One region of the Peribacillus sp. B2I2 genome, then DNA from elsewhere that is predicted to be linked to it. Evidence: a T-box and tRNA genes for the amino acid it is inferred to sense, from the RefSeq annotation. Region 1 holds a T-box; the other holds one or more tRNA genes.
The links. A T-box is a leader RNA that pairs with one kind of tRNA and senses whether it is charged. The one in region 1 lies ahead of pheS (phenylalanine--tRNA ligase subunit alpha), so its partner is inferred to be a tRNA-Phe.

Region 1 (6,694 bases):
AATCTAAGGAGGAATGTAAAATGAATAAAACAGTATATGGAGTATATGAATCAAATGCAGAAGTGATCCAAGCAATCAATGCACTTAAGGCCAAGGGTTTTGAAGGGGACGATATTACGGTCGTCGCAGACAAGGAAGAAACATTGGATTTCACGAACCAGCAACGCGAAACAGATGTTCATACAATGACGAATGTTCCTAACGACGAATCATTCATGGACAAGGTGGCACGCTTCCTCATGCCAGAAGATACGGCAGACCTTTCAACAAGATTGGCGAATGCTGGTCTTTCGAATAGTGAAGCGGCTGAACATGTCTTTGATGTAGAAAACGGAAAAGTCCTGGTTCTGGTCGAAGAAGGTGAAGGGCACCTGGGGACGGCAAGAGATAAATTCACGACAGGAACAATGGACACTGCCGGTACAAGGCTGGATACGAACTCCGCCAACCCGCTTTATAACGGGACTGAAAAAAACGATGCACTGAATAAAGAAGATGTTTATGGAGTGAACGGGCAAGGCCGTGAATTGCCTGAAGATGAAAGGACGCTTACACTTCGGGAAGAACAGCTGAACATTGACAAAGAAAGAGTTCAGACAGGTGAAGTGGTCATTAATAAAGAAGTCAATGAACAACATAAAGCGATAAATGTTCCTGTTGAACACGAAGAAGTGACAGTCGAGCATAGAGCGGTTTCAGGACGTGAAGAGAATCTGGAAACTGGAAGCATTGAAGATGGGGAAACACTACGTATCCCAGTAGTTGAAGAAAAATTGGAAGTTTCGAAAAAACCTGTTGTCACAGATGAAATTGTCATCAGGAAACATGCTGTACAAGAAACGGAACAAGTTCAGGATACTCTTAAAATTGAAGATATCAAGCTTGATAGTACAGATGAATCGTTCGTAAATGAGAAAAAGGCAACTGAACGAAGAAGCGACCGCTTCTAAGAGTGATGGAAATGGCCTGCAGTTTTTAAAACTGCAGGCTTCTTTTTATTTTAAAGCTTGATAAAGAGGTTTGAACTTAGTGGAGGAGAACCTTTGAATGGGCTGTTTTTTGTTTAATTAGCACCCATCGGGGTATAAATACAGATAAGAAGAAATATCGGAATAATAGGAGGAAGATGCATGGGAAAAACATTATATGGTGTTTTTAATACGGAAAAAGAAGTAATCCAGGCTATACAATCCCTCAAGGAAAAAGGGGTCCATGAGGGAGAAATAACAGTAATGGCTGATAAGAAAGAAGATTTGGGTTTCGTGAATGAAAAGCGGGATCCGGATGTAGACGTCGTTACTAACTCGAACGACGATTCCTTCATTGATAAGATGAAACACTTTTTCCTGAACGAGGGTTCTGGAGATATAAGGAACCGACTAGGTGACTTAGGGCTTGCCGATAGTGAAGCCACCGCTTATATAAACGAAGTGGAAGCTGGAAAATTCCTGATTCTTTTAGATGAATCGGAAACTTTATCACAACGAGAAGGCGTAACTTCCAACGGCATGCAGGGTGCAGACGAACTACCTGCAGAGAATCCGCTTAAAACAGGGGTGGTGAACAACCCGGACCCGAACCTTTTTCCTGAAACAACTGCGAATGCATTTCAAACAAGGGAAGTGGAAGCACGGCCAGGAAGAAGCGAAGAACTTCACGGAAATTCTGCCAACATCTTTGATAAGGAAGAGCTGGATACGAAGCGAGCCCAAGAAAGGGAAATCAGGGGGAACTCCACCGAAAAGTATAAGGAACAAAAGCCAGGGGATCATAAGTCCCTGGATCCTCAAGGAGCACTGGATCGGACCTTAAGCCCGAATGCTAATAATGGGCAGCAAGAGAAAGAGGACATCTTGAAGGATGAATACATTAAAAATCGAATTAATACCGATAATCTATAATACTGAAATAGCAGCCTGCGCAAGGCTGTTATTTCAGTTTGTAGACAAAAGGGATTCTATCTAAATTTCAAAACAACGGGTATGCGAGACCCCGCAGGCGCAAAGGCGCCGAGTAGGCTCCCGGACCGCCCGCGGAAAGCAAGTGCCAGGAGGCAACGTTCATATTGTACAATCCCTTAAAAAACTGTAGATAATTTTCATCTTAAACCCTTTAGGCAAAGGGTTCCCTCGTATATTAGTCAGGAATTCTCAATAGACTATTTGCTTGTTTATTGATAAAGCTGCAAGGTATAATTACAAAGGAATTTTATTATAAGTAAAGTAACAAGGAGTGGGAAAAACATGGAAAAAAACGTATATGGTGTTTTTGACTCTAATCCGGAACTACTTGCTGCAATTCAAGATTTACAAGCAAAAGGCGTGACTGGCTCCCAAATGACAGTAGCAGCTGATATAAAAAATGATATGCAGCTTGGAAATGAACATACGGATATCCTGATCATCGCCAATCAGGATAAGGAGGATACTCTTTTTTTAAAAATTTTCCACTACTTCACTGATGAAGGATCTGGAGATTTACGCAGCTTTTTTACGAAATACGGCTACTCTTTTGCTGAGACAAAAGCGATGCTTAAAGAAGTGGGCGCTAAGAAATTCATTCTTCTTATCGATGAAGAAGTCTCTATCGAAGAATTGAAGGCTGGCGCCGGTAAAGTGATACCAATGAAGAAGTAAGCTAATCAAAAAAATAACAGCCTTTGAGGGCTGTTATTTTTTTAATCCTTCTTCGAGGGCAGTGATCATTTCCTGTTTTTCCTGTTCAGATGAATTTTGCCAGATGACCTCGAATAATACTCCCAATCCAGGAAGCATTTTTTCCTCGCCATTCTGTATGGCATCGACAATCGTGTCTTCCAGCTGCTCTTGCGAATTTCCAGATACATTTTGGATGATCGCATTACGTAGGTTTAAATTCACAATTATTCCTCCTCTAACACATAATGACTGACATTAATAGCATTTCACAAACTCGCATGCAATATGTATGTGAATTGCGTTATAATAGGAAAATCAGTGTTAAGTTAAAGGAGCGTTTACCCTTGAAATATATCGAATCGGTAAAAAACCCGCAAGTGAAGCAATGGAAAAAGCTATTGACGAAAAAAGAACGAGATAAAACAGGCAAATATTTAGTCGAGGGTTTTCACCTAGTTGAAGAAGCCTTAAAAGAAGATATCGTCATGGAAGTGATCGTCAATGAAGAAACTGAAATGCCAGCCCATTTTAAGCTGGAAGGCACAGAAGTCATCTATGTGAAAAATGATATTATGAAAGCGATATGCGATACCGAAGCCCCACAGGGAATTGCAGCTGTTTGTGAACAGAAATCAACGAGCATGACGTCCATTAATCCGGATAAACTATTGTTGATCGATGCCGTCCAGGATCCGGGGAATATTGGAACGATGATCAGGACAGCGGATGCAGCTGGAATCGATGCGGTCATTCTTGGCGAAGGGTGTGCCGACTTGTATAATCCCAAAGTGGTACGTTCGACACAAGGGAGCCTATTCCATATGCCTGTCATTAAAGGGAACCTTTCCGAAATCATCGATGAGCTGAAGCAACTCGGCACACCGGTCTATGGCACGGCATTAGAAGGCGCATCCCCATTTGAAGAAGTGGAAAAGTCTTCCCGATTTGCCCTGCTGGTCGGCAATGAAGGCCAAGGAGTATCGAAGGAATTACTGGAGAAAACGACTAAAAACCTTTATATTCCCATCTACGGAAAAAGCGAATCTCTGAATGTGGGGATCGCTGCCGGGATTTTAATGTACCATTTACGAAAATCGATTTGAAACGGCCGTGGAATTATAATATAATAAAACAGAATTTTATATTGAAACAACGATGACAAAGAGTAGTAACTTAAGTTATCCATATCCAGGGAAAAAATGCCTTGACTGAAAGCATTTTTATGGCACTGCTTAAGGGAATTCACCTTTCGAGTTGGCATTGGGAAGACAGAATGTCCGAAAAATGTTCCGGTGAAAAGCCGTTATTTTTAATGAAGTGAGTGCAGAAGTTTATTTGTTCATGCACTAATAAGGGTGGTACCGCGATACATAAACCTCGTCCCTTTAGGGATTGGGGTTTTTTTGTGTTCATTTTTACAAAAGGAAAATAAAGGAGGAAGACATGATGCAGGAACGTTTACTAGAACTGCAGGAAGAAGCGTTGCAAAAAGTTGCCGCCGCTTCCGAATTAAAGGAACTGAATGAAGTACGTGTCGCTTATTTAGGGAAAAAAGGACCAATCACTGAGGTATTGCGCGGCATGGGTAAATTATCTGCCGAAGAACGTCCGAAAATCGGGGCACTAGCCAATGATGTTCGGGAAGCGATCGCAACAAAGATCGAGGAGAAACAAAAAGCACTTGAAACTGCGGCAGTCAATGCTAAGCTAGCAACTGAAACGATTGACGTCACACTTCCAGGACGTCCGGTTAACAAGGGGAATCTTCACCCATTAACACGTGTCGTGGAGGAAATCGAAGACTTATTCATCGGTATGGGTTATACGGTTGCAGAAGGTCCAGAAGTTGAAAGCGACTACTACAACTTCGAGGCACTTAACTTGCCAAAAAGCCATCCGGCACGTGATATGCAGGACTCCTTCTACATCACGGATGAAATCCTGATGCGTACGCACACTTCACCGGTTCAAGCAAGAACCATGGAAAAACATAAAGGTCAAGGTCCTGTTAAAATCATCTGCCCGGGTAAAGTATATCGCCGTGATAACGATGATGCGACACACTCCCATCAATTCCAACAAATTGAGGGCTTGGTCATCGATGAGAACATCAGCATGAGCGACCTGAAAGGAACGCTTGACGTATTTGCGAAAAAAGTATTCGGGCAAGACCGTGAAATCCGTCTTCGTCCAAGTTTCTTCCCATTTACGGAGCCATCCGTCGAAGTGGATATTTCTTGTAAAATCTGCGGTGGTAAAGGCTGTAGCGTATGTAAACAAACAGGCTGGATCGAAGTGCTTGGCGGCGGGATCGTTCATCCGAACGTCCTTGAAATGGCTGGCTTCGATTCCAAGAAATACTCTGGATTCGCATTTGGAATTGGCGTGGAACGGATTGCCATGTTGAAATACGGTGTGGACGATATTCGTCACTTCTATACGAATGATGTTCGATTCTTAAAACAATTCAACCATCACGAAGCATAAATTTTTATTTTAAAAAGGAGGACCTACCATGTTTGTGTCATATAAATGGTTACAAGATTATGTTGACCTTTCAGGCATCAATGCGACGGAGCTAGCAGACAAAATCACGAAAAGCGGCATTGAGGTTGAAGGGGTAGAAAAGAAAAGTGAAGGGCTTAAGGGAGTCGTCATCGGGCATGTCATTGAACGTGAACAGCATCCAAATGCGGATAAATTGAATAAATGCCAAGTTGATATCGGGGCCGAAAATCCCGTTCAAATCATCTGTGGGGCACCGAATGTCGATAAAGGCCAAAAAGTTGCAGTCGCTACTGTTGGCGCAGTCCTTCCAGGTAATTTCAAAATCAAGAAAGCGAAACTTCGCGGAGAAGAATCGCACGGGATGATTTGCTCGCTTCAAGAATTGGGCTTCGAGTCCAAGCTCGTGTCCAAGGATTATGCTACAGGAATCTTCGTCTTCCCTAATGATGTGGAAGTGGGGAATGATGCATTGGAGGAACTCGGATTAAGTGATGAAGTGCTTGAACTTGGACTGACTCCAAACCGTTCTGATGCATTAAGCATGCTTGGTGTTGCATACGAAGTGGGTGCCATTCTAGGCCGGGAAGTGAAATGGCCGGTTGTCGAGAAAGAAGAGGCAGCTGAAAAAGCTTCTGATTATATCAGTGTCAAAGTGGAAGCGAAAGAAGATAACCCGATATACATTGCAAAAATCATTAAAGATGTTAAAGTCGGACCCTCACCACTTTGGATGCAGACTCGGCTAATGTCTGCAGGTATCCGACCTCATAATAATGTGGTCGATATCACGAACTACATTTTGCTTGAATATGGTCAACCGCTACATGCCTTTGATTATGACCGCTTTGGTTCAAAGGAAATCGTCATCCGCAGAGCGAAAGATGCAGAAAAAATCGTAACGTTGGATGAAGCTGAACGCACTTTGACACCAGACCATTTAGTGATCACAAATGGCAGCGAGCCTGTTGCAATAGCTGGTGTAATGGGCGGAGCGGATTCCGAAGTGAAAAATGATACAACGAACATCATTATTGAAAGTGCATATTTTGCAGGTACAGTAGTTCGTAAAGCTTCTAAAGACCATGGCTTACGCAGTGAAGCAAGTGCCCGTTTTGAAAAAGGCGTCGATCCGGCCCGTGTACGTGAAGCTGGAGAACGTGCAGCACAATTGATTGCACAATATGCTGGCGGAACAGTCTTACAAGGAGCGGCAGAAGTGGATGAATTGACAATGGAACCTGCGGTCATTAGCATCACACTTGAAAAAATCAACACACTTCTTGGAACAAGCATGACCGTGTCAGTTGTAGAGTCCATCTTCAAACGCCTTCAATTCGGCGTCGAACTTGACAATGAAACGTTCACTATCACTGTCCCGACGCGCCGTGGTGATATTACGATTGAAGCTGATTTAGTTGAAGAGGCTGCACGTTTATATGGATATGATAACATTCCCGCTACACTGCCGATCGGTTCTTCTACTCCAGGCCAATTGACTGACTATCAAATTAAACGGCGGAAAGCACGCC
Region 2 (6,694 bases), 950 kb from region 1:
ACTGAAGGCAGACCCGGGGAACTGAAACATCTAAGTACCCGGAGGAAGAGAAAGCAAATGCGATTTCCTGAGTAGCGGCGAGCGAAACGGAATTAGCCCAAACCAAGAGGCTTGCCTCTTGGGGTTGTAGGACACTCAACATGGAGTTACAAAGGAACGGGGTAAATGAAGTGACCTGGAAAGGTCCGTCAAAGAAGGTAAAAACCCTGTAGTTGAAACTTCGTTCCCTCCTGAGTGGATCCTGAGTACGGCGGGACACGAGAAATCCCGTCGGAAGCAGGGAGGACCATCTCCCAAGGCTAAATACTCCCTAGTGACCGATAGTGAACCAGTACCGTGAGGGAAAGGTGAAAAGCACCCCGGAAGGGGAGTGAAATAGATCCTGAAACCGTGTGCCTACAAGTAGTCAAAGCCCGTTAATGGGTAATGGCGTGCCTTTTGTAGAATGAACCGGCGAGTTACGATTTCATGCGAGGTTAAGTTGATAAGACGGAGCCGCAGCGAAAGCGAGTCTGAATAGGGCGAATGAGTATGAGGTCGTAGACCCGAAACCAGGTGATCTACCCATGTCCAGGGTGAAGTTCAGGTAACACTGAATGGAGGCCCGAACCCACGCACGTTGAAAAGTGCGGGGATGAGGTGTGGGTAGCGGAGAAATTCCAATCGAACCTGGAGATAGCTGGTTCTCTCCGAAATAGCTTTAGGGCTAGCCTCAAGATGAGAGTATTGGAGGTAGAGCACTGATTGGACTAGGGGCCCCCAACGGGTTACCGAATTCAGTCAAACTCCGAATGCCAAATACTTATTCTTGGGAGTCAGACTGCGAGTGATAAGATCCGTAGTCGAAAGGGAAACAGCCCAGACCACCAGCTAAGGTCCCAAAGTATACGTTAAGTGGAAAAGGATGTGGAGTTGCTTAGACAACCAGGATGTTGGCTCAGAAGCAGCCACCATTTAAAGAGTGCGTAATAGCTCACTGGTCGAGTGACTCCGCGCCGAAAATGTACCGGGGCTAAACGTATCACCGAAGCTGTGGATTGACACCATTAGGTGTCGATGGTAGGAGAGCGTTCTAAGGGCGTTGAAGTCAGACCGGAAGGACTGGTGGAGCGCTTAGAAGTGAGAATGCCGGTATGAGTAGCGAAAGAAGGGTGAGAATCCCTTCCACCGAATGCCTAAGGTTTCCTGAGGAAGGCTCGTCCGCTCAGGGTTAGTCGGGACCTAAGCCGAGGCCGAAAGGCGTAGGCGATGGACAACAGGTTGATATTCCTGTACCACCTATACATCGTTTGAACGATGGGGGGACGCAGAAGGATAGGGTAAGCGCGCTGTTGGATATGCGCGTCCAAGCAGTTAGGCCGGAAACGAGGCAAATCCCGTTTCCATTAAGGCGGAGCTGTGATGGCGAGGGAAATATAGTACCGAAGTTCCTGATTCCACGCTGCCAAGAAAAGCCTCTAGTGAGATGTAAGGTGCCCGTACCGCAAACCGACACAGGTAGGCGAGGAGAGAATCCTAAGGTGTGCGAGAGAACTCTCGTTAAGGAACTCGGCAAAATGACCCCGTAACTTCGGGAGAAGGGGTGCTTTTTAGGGTGAATAGCCCGGAAAAGCCGCAGTGAATAGGCCCAGGCGACTGTTTAGCAAAAACACAGGTCTCTGCGAAGCCGCAAGGCGAAGTATAGGGGCTGACACCTGCCCGGTGCTGGAAGGTTAAGGGGAGAGGTTAGCGCAAGCGAAGCTTTGAACCGAAGCCCCAGTAAACGGCGGCCGTAACTATAACGGTCCTAAGGTAGCGAAATTCCTTGTCGGGTAAGTTCCGACCCGCACGAAAGGTGTAACGATCTGGGCACTGTCTCAACGAGAGACTCGGTGAAATTATAGTACCTGTGAAGATGCAGGTTACCCGCGACAGGACGGAAAGACCCCGTGGAGCTTTACTGCAGCCTGATATTGAATTTTGGTACAGCTTGTACAGGATAGGTAGGAGCCTGAGAAGCCGGAGCGCTAGCTTCGGTGGAGGCGTTGGTGGGATACTACCCTGGCTGTATTGAAATTCTAACCCGCGCCCCTTATCGGGGTGGGAGACAGTGTCAGGTGGGCAGTTTGACTGGGGCGGTCGCCTCCTAAAGAGTAACGGAGGCGCCCAAAGGTTCCCTCAGAATGGTTGGAAATCATTCGTAGAGTGTAAAGGCACAAGGGAGCTTGACTGCGAGACCTACAAGTCGAGCAGGGACGAAAGTCGGGCTTAGTGATCCGGTGGTTCCGCATGGAAGGGCCATCGCTCAACGGATAAAAGCTACCCCGGGGATAACAGGCTTATCTCCCCCAAGAGTCCACATCGACGGGGAGGTTTGGCACCTCGATGTCGGCTCATCGCATCCTGGGGCTGTAGTCGGTCCCAAGGGTTGGGCTGTTCGCCCATTAAAGCGGTACGCGAGCTGGGTTCAGAACGTCGTGAGACAGTTCGGTCCCTATCCGTCGCGGGCGCAGGAAATTTGAGAGGAGCTGTCCTTAGTACGAGAGGACCGGGATGGACGCACCGCTGGTGTACCAGTTGTCTTGCCAAAGGCATAGCTGGGTAGCTACGTGCGGACGGGATAAGTGCTGAAAGCATCTAAGCATGAAGCCCCCCTCAAGATGAGATTTCCCATGGCGCAAGCTAGTAAGATCCCTGAAAGATGATCAGGTTGATAGGTCAGAGGTGGAAGCGTGGCGACATGTGGAGCTGACTGATACTAATAGATCGAGGACTTAACCAACGCTTTAAAAAAATGAAATACCTTCTTATTATCTAGTTTTGAAGGAATGAAAATTTCTTCTTGCATTTTTTCGAAAAGACGTTATAATAATATATGTCTTGAAAAAATGTTAACATTGTTTGGTGACGATAGCGAAGAGGTCACACCCGTTCCCATTCCGAACACGGCAGTTAAGCTCTTCAGCGCCGATGGTAGTTGGGGGTTTCCCCCTGTGAGAGTAGGACGTCGCCAAGCAGGTTTTATATGGAGGATTAGCTCAGCTGGGAGAGCATCTGCCTTACAAGCAGAGGGTCGGCGGTTCGATCCCGTCATCCTCCACCATTTTACACCTGCCGGTGTAGCTCAACTGGTAGAGCAACTGACTTGTAATCAGTAGGTTGGGGGTTCAAGTCCTCTTGCCGGCACCATTTTTTGAAATAGTACAAGCACGAGCCATTAGCTCAGTTGGTAGAGCATCTGACTTTTAATCAGAGGGTCGAAGGTTCGAATCCTTCATGGCTCACCATTTTATATGCGGGTGTGGCGGAATTGGCAGACGCACCAGACTTAGGATCTGGCGCCGCAAGGCGTGGGGGTTCAAGTCCCTTCACCCGCATCTTTCATGCGGAAGTAGTTCAGTGGTAGAATACAACCTTGCCAAGGTTGGGGTCGCGGGTTCGAATCCCGTCTTCCGCTCCACTTTTCGTATGTGCCGGGGTGGCGGAACTGGCAGACGCACAGGACTTAAAATCCTGCGGTAGGTGACTACCGTACCGGTTCGATTCCGGTCCTCGGCACCATCTTAATATGCGCCCGTAGCTCAATTGGATAGAGCATCTGACTACGAATCAGAAGGTTGTAGGTTCGACTCCCGCCGGGCGCACCATGTTTTATTGCGGGAAGTAGCTCAGCTTGGTAGAGCACTTGGTTTGGGACCAAGGGGTCGCAGGTTCGAATCCTGTCTTCCCGACCACGTGATTTTTAATGAATGGGGCCTTAGCTCAGCTGGGAGAGCGCCTGCCTTGCACGCAGGAGGTCAGCGGTTCGATCCCGCTAGGCTCCACCATTTTTCAATCAGATACTTATATTATATTGGCGGTGTAGCTCAGCTGGCTAGAGCGTACGGTTCATACCCGTGAGGTCGGGGGTTCGATCCCCTCCGCCGCTACCAATAAATATAAGGACCTTTAGCTCAGCTGGTTAGAGCAGACGGCTCATAACCGTCCGGTCGTAGGTTCGAGTCCTACAAGGTCCACCATATGCATTTTTTAAAGCCGTGGAGGTATACCCAAGTTCGGCTGAAGGGATCGGTCTTGAAAACCGACAGGGGAGTCAAATCCCGCGGGGGTTCGAATCCCTCTACCTCCTCCATTTTTTTAAAAAGCAGCAAGTTGTTTTGAAACAACCTTACATAGAGGAAGCGAAAAAACAATATACACGAAAACTTGATGCAAATCGTTTCATTATTACCGTCGCGGGGTGGAGCAGTCCGGTAGCTCGTCGGGCTCATAACCCGAAGGTCGCAGGTTCAAATCCTGTCCCCGCAATTATTAGGTCCCGTGGTGTAGCGGTTAACATGCCTGCCTGTCACGCAGGAGATCGCGGGTTCGATTCCCGTCGGGACCGCCATTTTTTAAATTTAATACAAATGTGGCTCAGTAGCTCAGTCGGTAGAGCAAAGGACTGAAAATCCTTGTGTCGGCGGTTCGATTCCGTCCTGAGCCACCATATCTTTCATATTACGGCGGTTGTGGCGAAGTGGTTAACGCACCTGATTGTGGTTCAGGCATTCGTGGGTTCGATTCCCATCAGTCGCCCCATTTCGCGGGTGTAGTTTAGTGGTAAAACCTCAGCCTTCCAAGCTGATGATGAGGGTTCGATTCCCTTCACCCGCTCCAAATATGGGCCTATAGCTCAGCTGGTTAGAGCGCACGCCTGATAAGCGTGAGGTCGATGGTTCGAGTCCATTTAGGCCCACCATATTTATATTGTTCCGCAGTAGCTCAGTGGTAGAGCATTCGGCTGTTAACCGAACGGTCGTAGGTTCGAGTCCTACCTGCGGAGCCATGGGGAAGTACTCAAGAGGCTGAAGAGGCGCCCCTGCTAAGGGTGTAGGTCGCGCGAGCGGCGCGAGGGTTCAAATCCCTCCTTCTCCGCCATTTGGCCCGTTGGTCAAGCGGTTAAGACACCGCCCTTTCACGGCGGTAACACGGGTTCGAATCCCGTACGGGTCATAACAAAAAAGGAAGCATACATCCATGTATGCTTCTTTTTTTCATTTCTTTTCATTGATATAAGTATCTTTTTGTTTATAAGGAATGTCTCCAAGCTGGGAATCGATATTTTCTTCATCTAATGTATCTTCATATTCCTTTTGCTTTTTGTTCGGTATATCCACCCTATTTTTTCCTTCGATATCATTTGCTGCAAATCCTTCATAGTCTTCTGGAAATCCATCCGTTTCATCTTCGGTTTTATAAAGATCATTATAATTGTCATGATCGCCGGTGTAATCAGATGGCGTTTCGGATGTACCGAATTTGGCGACTTCACCAAAGCTATCCTCTTTATCCACTATTTCATTTCCATGACGATTTTCAAAATGATCACCCTTGGATGGAATCAATATATCCTCTTCCACTGGTCGGTCTTGTGCAGTAGGCCGTTCTGGGGCATGCTCGACACAGTAAAGAGTGCTTGGGATCGCTTCAAGCCTATCGATGGGTATTTCTATATTGCAGGTTTTACAATGGCCATACGTACCCTCTTCTATGGCATACAATGCTTCTTCTATTTTCTCCATTTCAGATTGTGCATGCTCATCCAGTGCTTGGTTCCGTTCCATCTCGAATAATTCTGTTCCTAGGTCAGCAGGATGATTATCATAGGATGATAATTCCCCTACGGATTCAGTCTGGCTTTTATCCAGAACGGATTGTTCATCATTTTGAATCCTGTTTCCAAGCTCATCTTTTTCTTGAAGCAGTTCTTTTTTGAATTTTTGCATTTGCTGTTTGGTTGCCATATCCGTTTCACTCCTTCTAAAGTCCATATCTCATTTTATTTTGGTAAGATGGTTGTATTATCTATTACCCGAATCGTAGTATAGGAAAACAAAATGGAACGGAAGATAGAAAAAAGACTGAGCGGATGAGCTCAGTCCTTGGAAATCATATTAGATAGCTGATGAATAATCCAATGGCCATGAGTAAGCCAAAGAAGGTGTTCGTCTGGGCCGTGGCTTTCATTGCTGGCACCATGGTGATCGGCTGCGTTTTACCTACGAAGCCTTTGATTGCGGCCATGGCTTTCGGGATGCTTAGGAAGGCAAGGAGAATCCACGCTGTTACGTTTCCGGTAAGGACTAACCCAACCAGCCATAGATAAGAGAAGGCAAACATGATTGCCATGAATTTCAGTGCGTTTTTCCTGCCCATCACTACAGGCATGGTTTTGCGGCCATGTGCCTTATCCCCATCATGGTCACGGAGGTTATTGGATAAGTTGATCAACCCGACCAATATTCCACTTGGAATGGCAATTAAGATGGCTGTTGAGGAAACATGACCGGTTTGAATGAAAAAGGCGATCAGGATTATCAAAAAGCCCATGAACAATCCAGAAAAAAGTTCCCCGAATGGTGTATATGAAATGGGTAGGGGACCGCCTGTATAAAGATAGCCGACAAGCATGCAAACCAGGCCTACTGCAGCAAGCCACCAAGATGATGCGGCACAGATATAGATTCCGATTATGAGTGCGATGGCATACATGCCAAGGGCCAAGGTCATGATGAGTTTGGGGGTCATCCCATGACGGACGATTCCGCCACCGATGCCTACGGACTCCTCAGTATCCAAGCCTCGCTTGAAATCATAGTATTCATTGAATAAATTGGTTGCAGCTTGAATCAGGATACTTGCAATCATCATGGCAGCGAATAGTAACCAATTC

Region 2: it has a tRNA-Phe gene. The T-box ahead of pheS (phenylalanine--tRNA ligase subunit alpha) is inferred to sense a tRNA for this amino acid. The anticodon was not compared.

Annotation. Positions count from the first base shown of each region.
Region 1 is NZ_JBGCCB010000001.1:3,989,605-3,996,298, reverse strand. Features, by position in the region: gene ABIE66_RS19745 (YsnF/AvaK domain-containing protein) at 21-950, shown strand; gene ABIE66_RS19740 (general stress protein) at 1,131-1,901, shown strand; gene ABIE66_RS19735 (hypothetical protein) at 2,244-2,636, shown strand; gene sspI (small acid-soluble spore protein SspI) at 2,670-2,879, opposite strand; gene ABIE66_RS19725 (TrmH family RNA methyltransferase) at 3,002-3,760, shown strand; T-box leader at 3,804-4,045, shown strand; gene pheS (phenylalanine--tRNA ligase subunit alpha) at 4,104-5,144, shown strand; gene pheT (phenylalanine--tRNA ligase subunit beta) at 5,173-6,694, shown strand, end outside.
Region 2 is NZ_JBGCCB010000001.1:4,944,433-4,951,126, reverse strand. Features, by position in the region: rRNA gene ABIE66_RS24690 (23S ribosomal RNA) at 1-2,761, shown strand, start outside; rRNA gene rrf (5S ribosomal RNA) at 2,880-2,995, shown strand; tRNA gene ABIE66_RS24680 (tRNA-Val) at 3,007-3,082, shown strand; tRNA gene ABIE66_RS24675 (tRNA-Thr) at 3,093-3,168, shown strand; tRNA gene ABIE66_RS24670 (tRNA-Lys) at 3,191-3,266, shown strand; tRNA gene ABIE66_RS24665 (tRNA-Leu) at 3,275-3,356, shown strand; tRNA gene ABIE66_RS24660 (tRNA-Gly) at 3,365-3,439, shown strand; tRNA gene ABIE66_RS24655 (tRNA-Leu) at 3,452-3,540, shown strand; tRNA gene ABIE66_RS24650 (tRNA-Arg) at 3,550-3,626, shown strand; tRNA gene ABIE66_RS24645 (tRNA-Pro) at 3,637-3,713, shown strand; tRNA gene ABIE66_RS24640 (tRNA-Ala) at 3,731-3,806, shown strand; tRNA gene ABIE66_RS24635 (tRNA-Met) at 3,835-3,911, shown strand; tRNA gene ABIE66_RS24630 (tRNA-Ile) at 3,922-3,998, shown strand; tRNA gene ABIE66_RS24625 (tRNA-Ser) at 4,019-4,111, shown strand; tRNA gene ABIE66_RS24620 (tRNA-Met) at 4,214-4,287, shown strand; tRNA gene ABIE66_RS24615 (tRNA-Asp) at 4,294-4,369, shown strand; tRNA gene ABIE66_RS24610 (tRNA-Phe) at 4,393-4,468, shown strand; tRNA gene ABIE66_RS24605 (tRNA-His) at 4,485-4,560, shown strand; tRNA gene ABIE66_RS24600 (tRNA-Gly) at 4,565-4,638, shown strand; tRNA gene ABIE66_RS24595 (tRNA-Ile) at 4,644-4,720, shown strand; tRNA gene ABIE66_RS24590 (tRNA-Asn) at 4,733-4,807, shown strand; tRNA gene ABIE66_RS24585 (tRNA-Ser) at 4,809-4,899, shown strand; tRNA gene ABIE66_RS24580 (tRNA-Glu) at 4,903-4,974, shown strand; gene ABIE66_RS24575 (TraR/DksA C4-type zinc finger protein) at 5,016-5,765, opposite strand; gene ABIE66_RS24570 (1,4-dihydroxy-2-naphthoate polyprenyltransferase) at 5,911-6,694, opposite strand, start outside.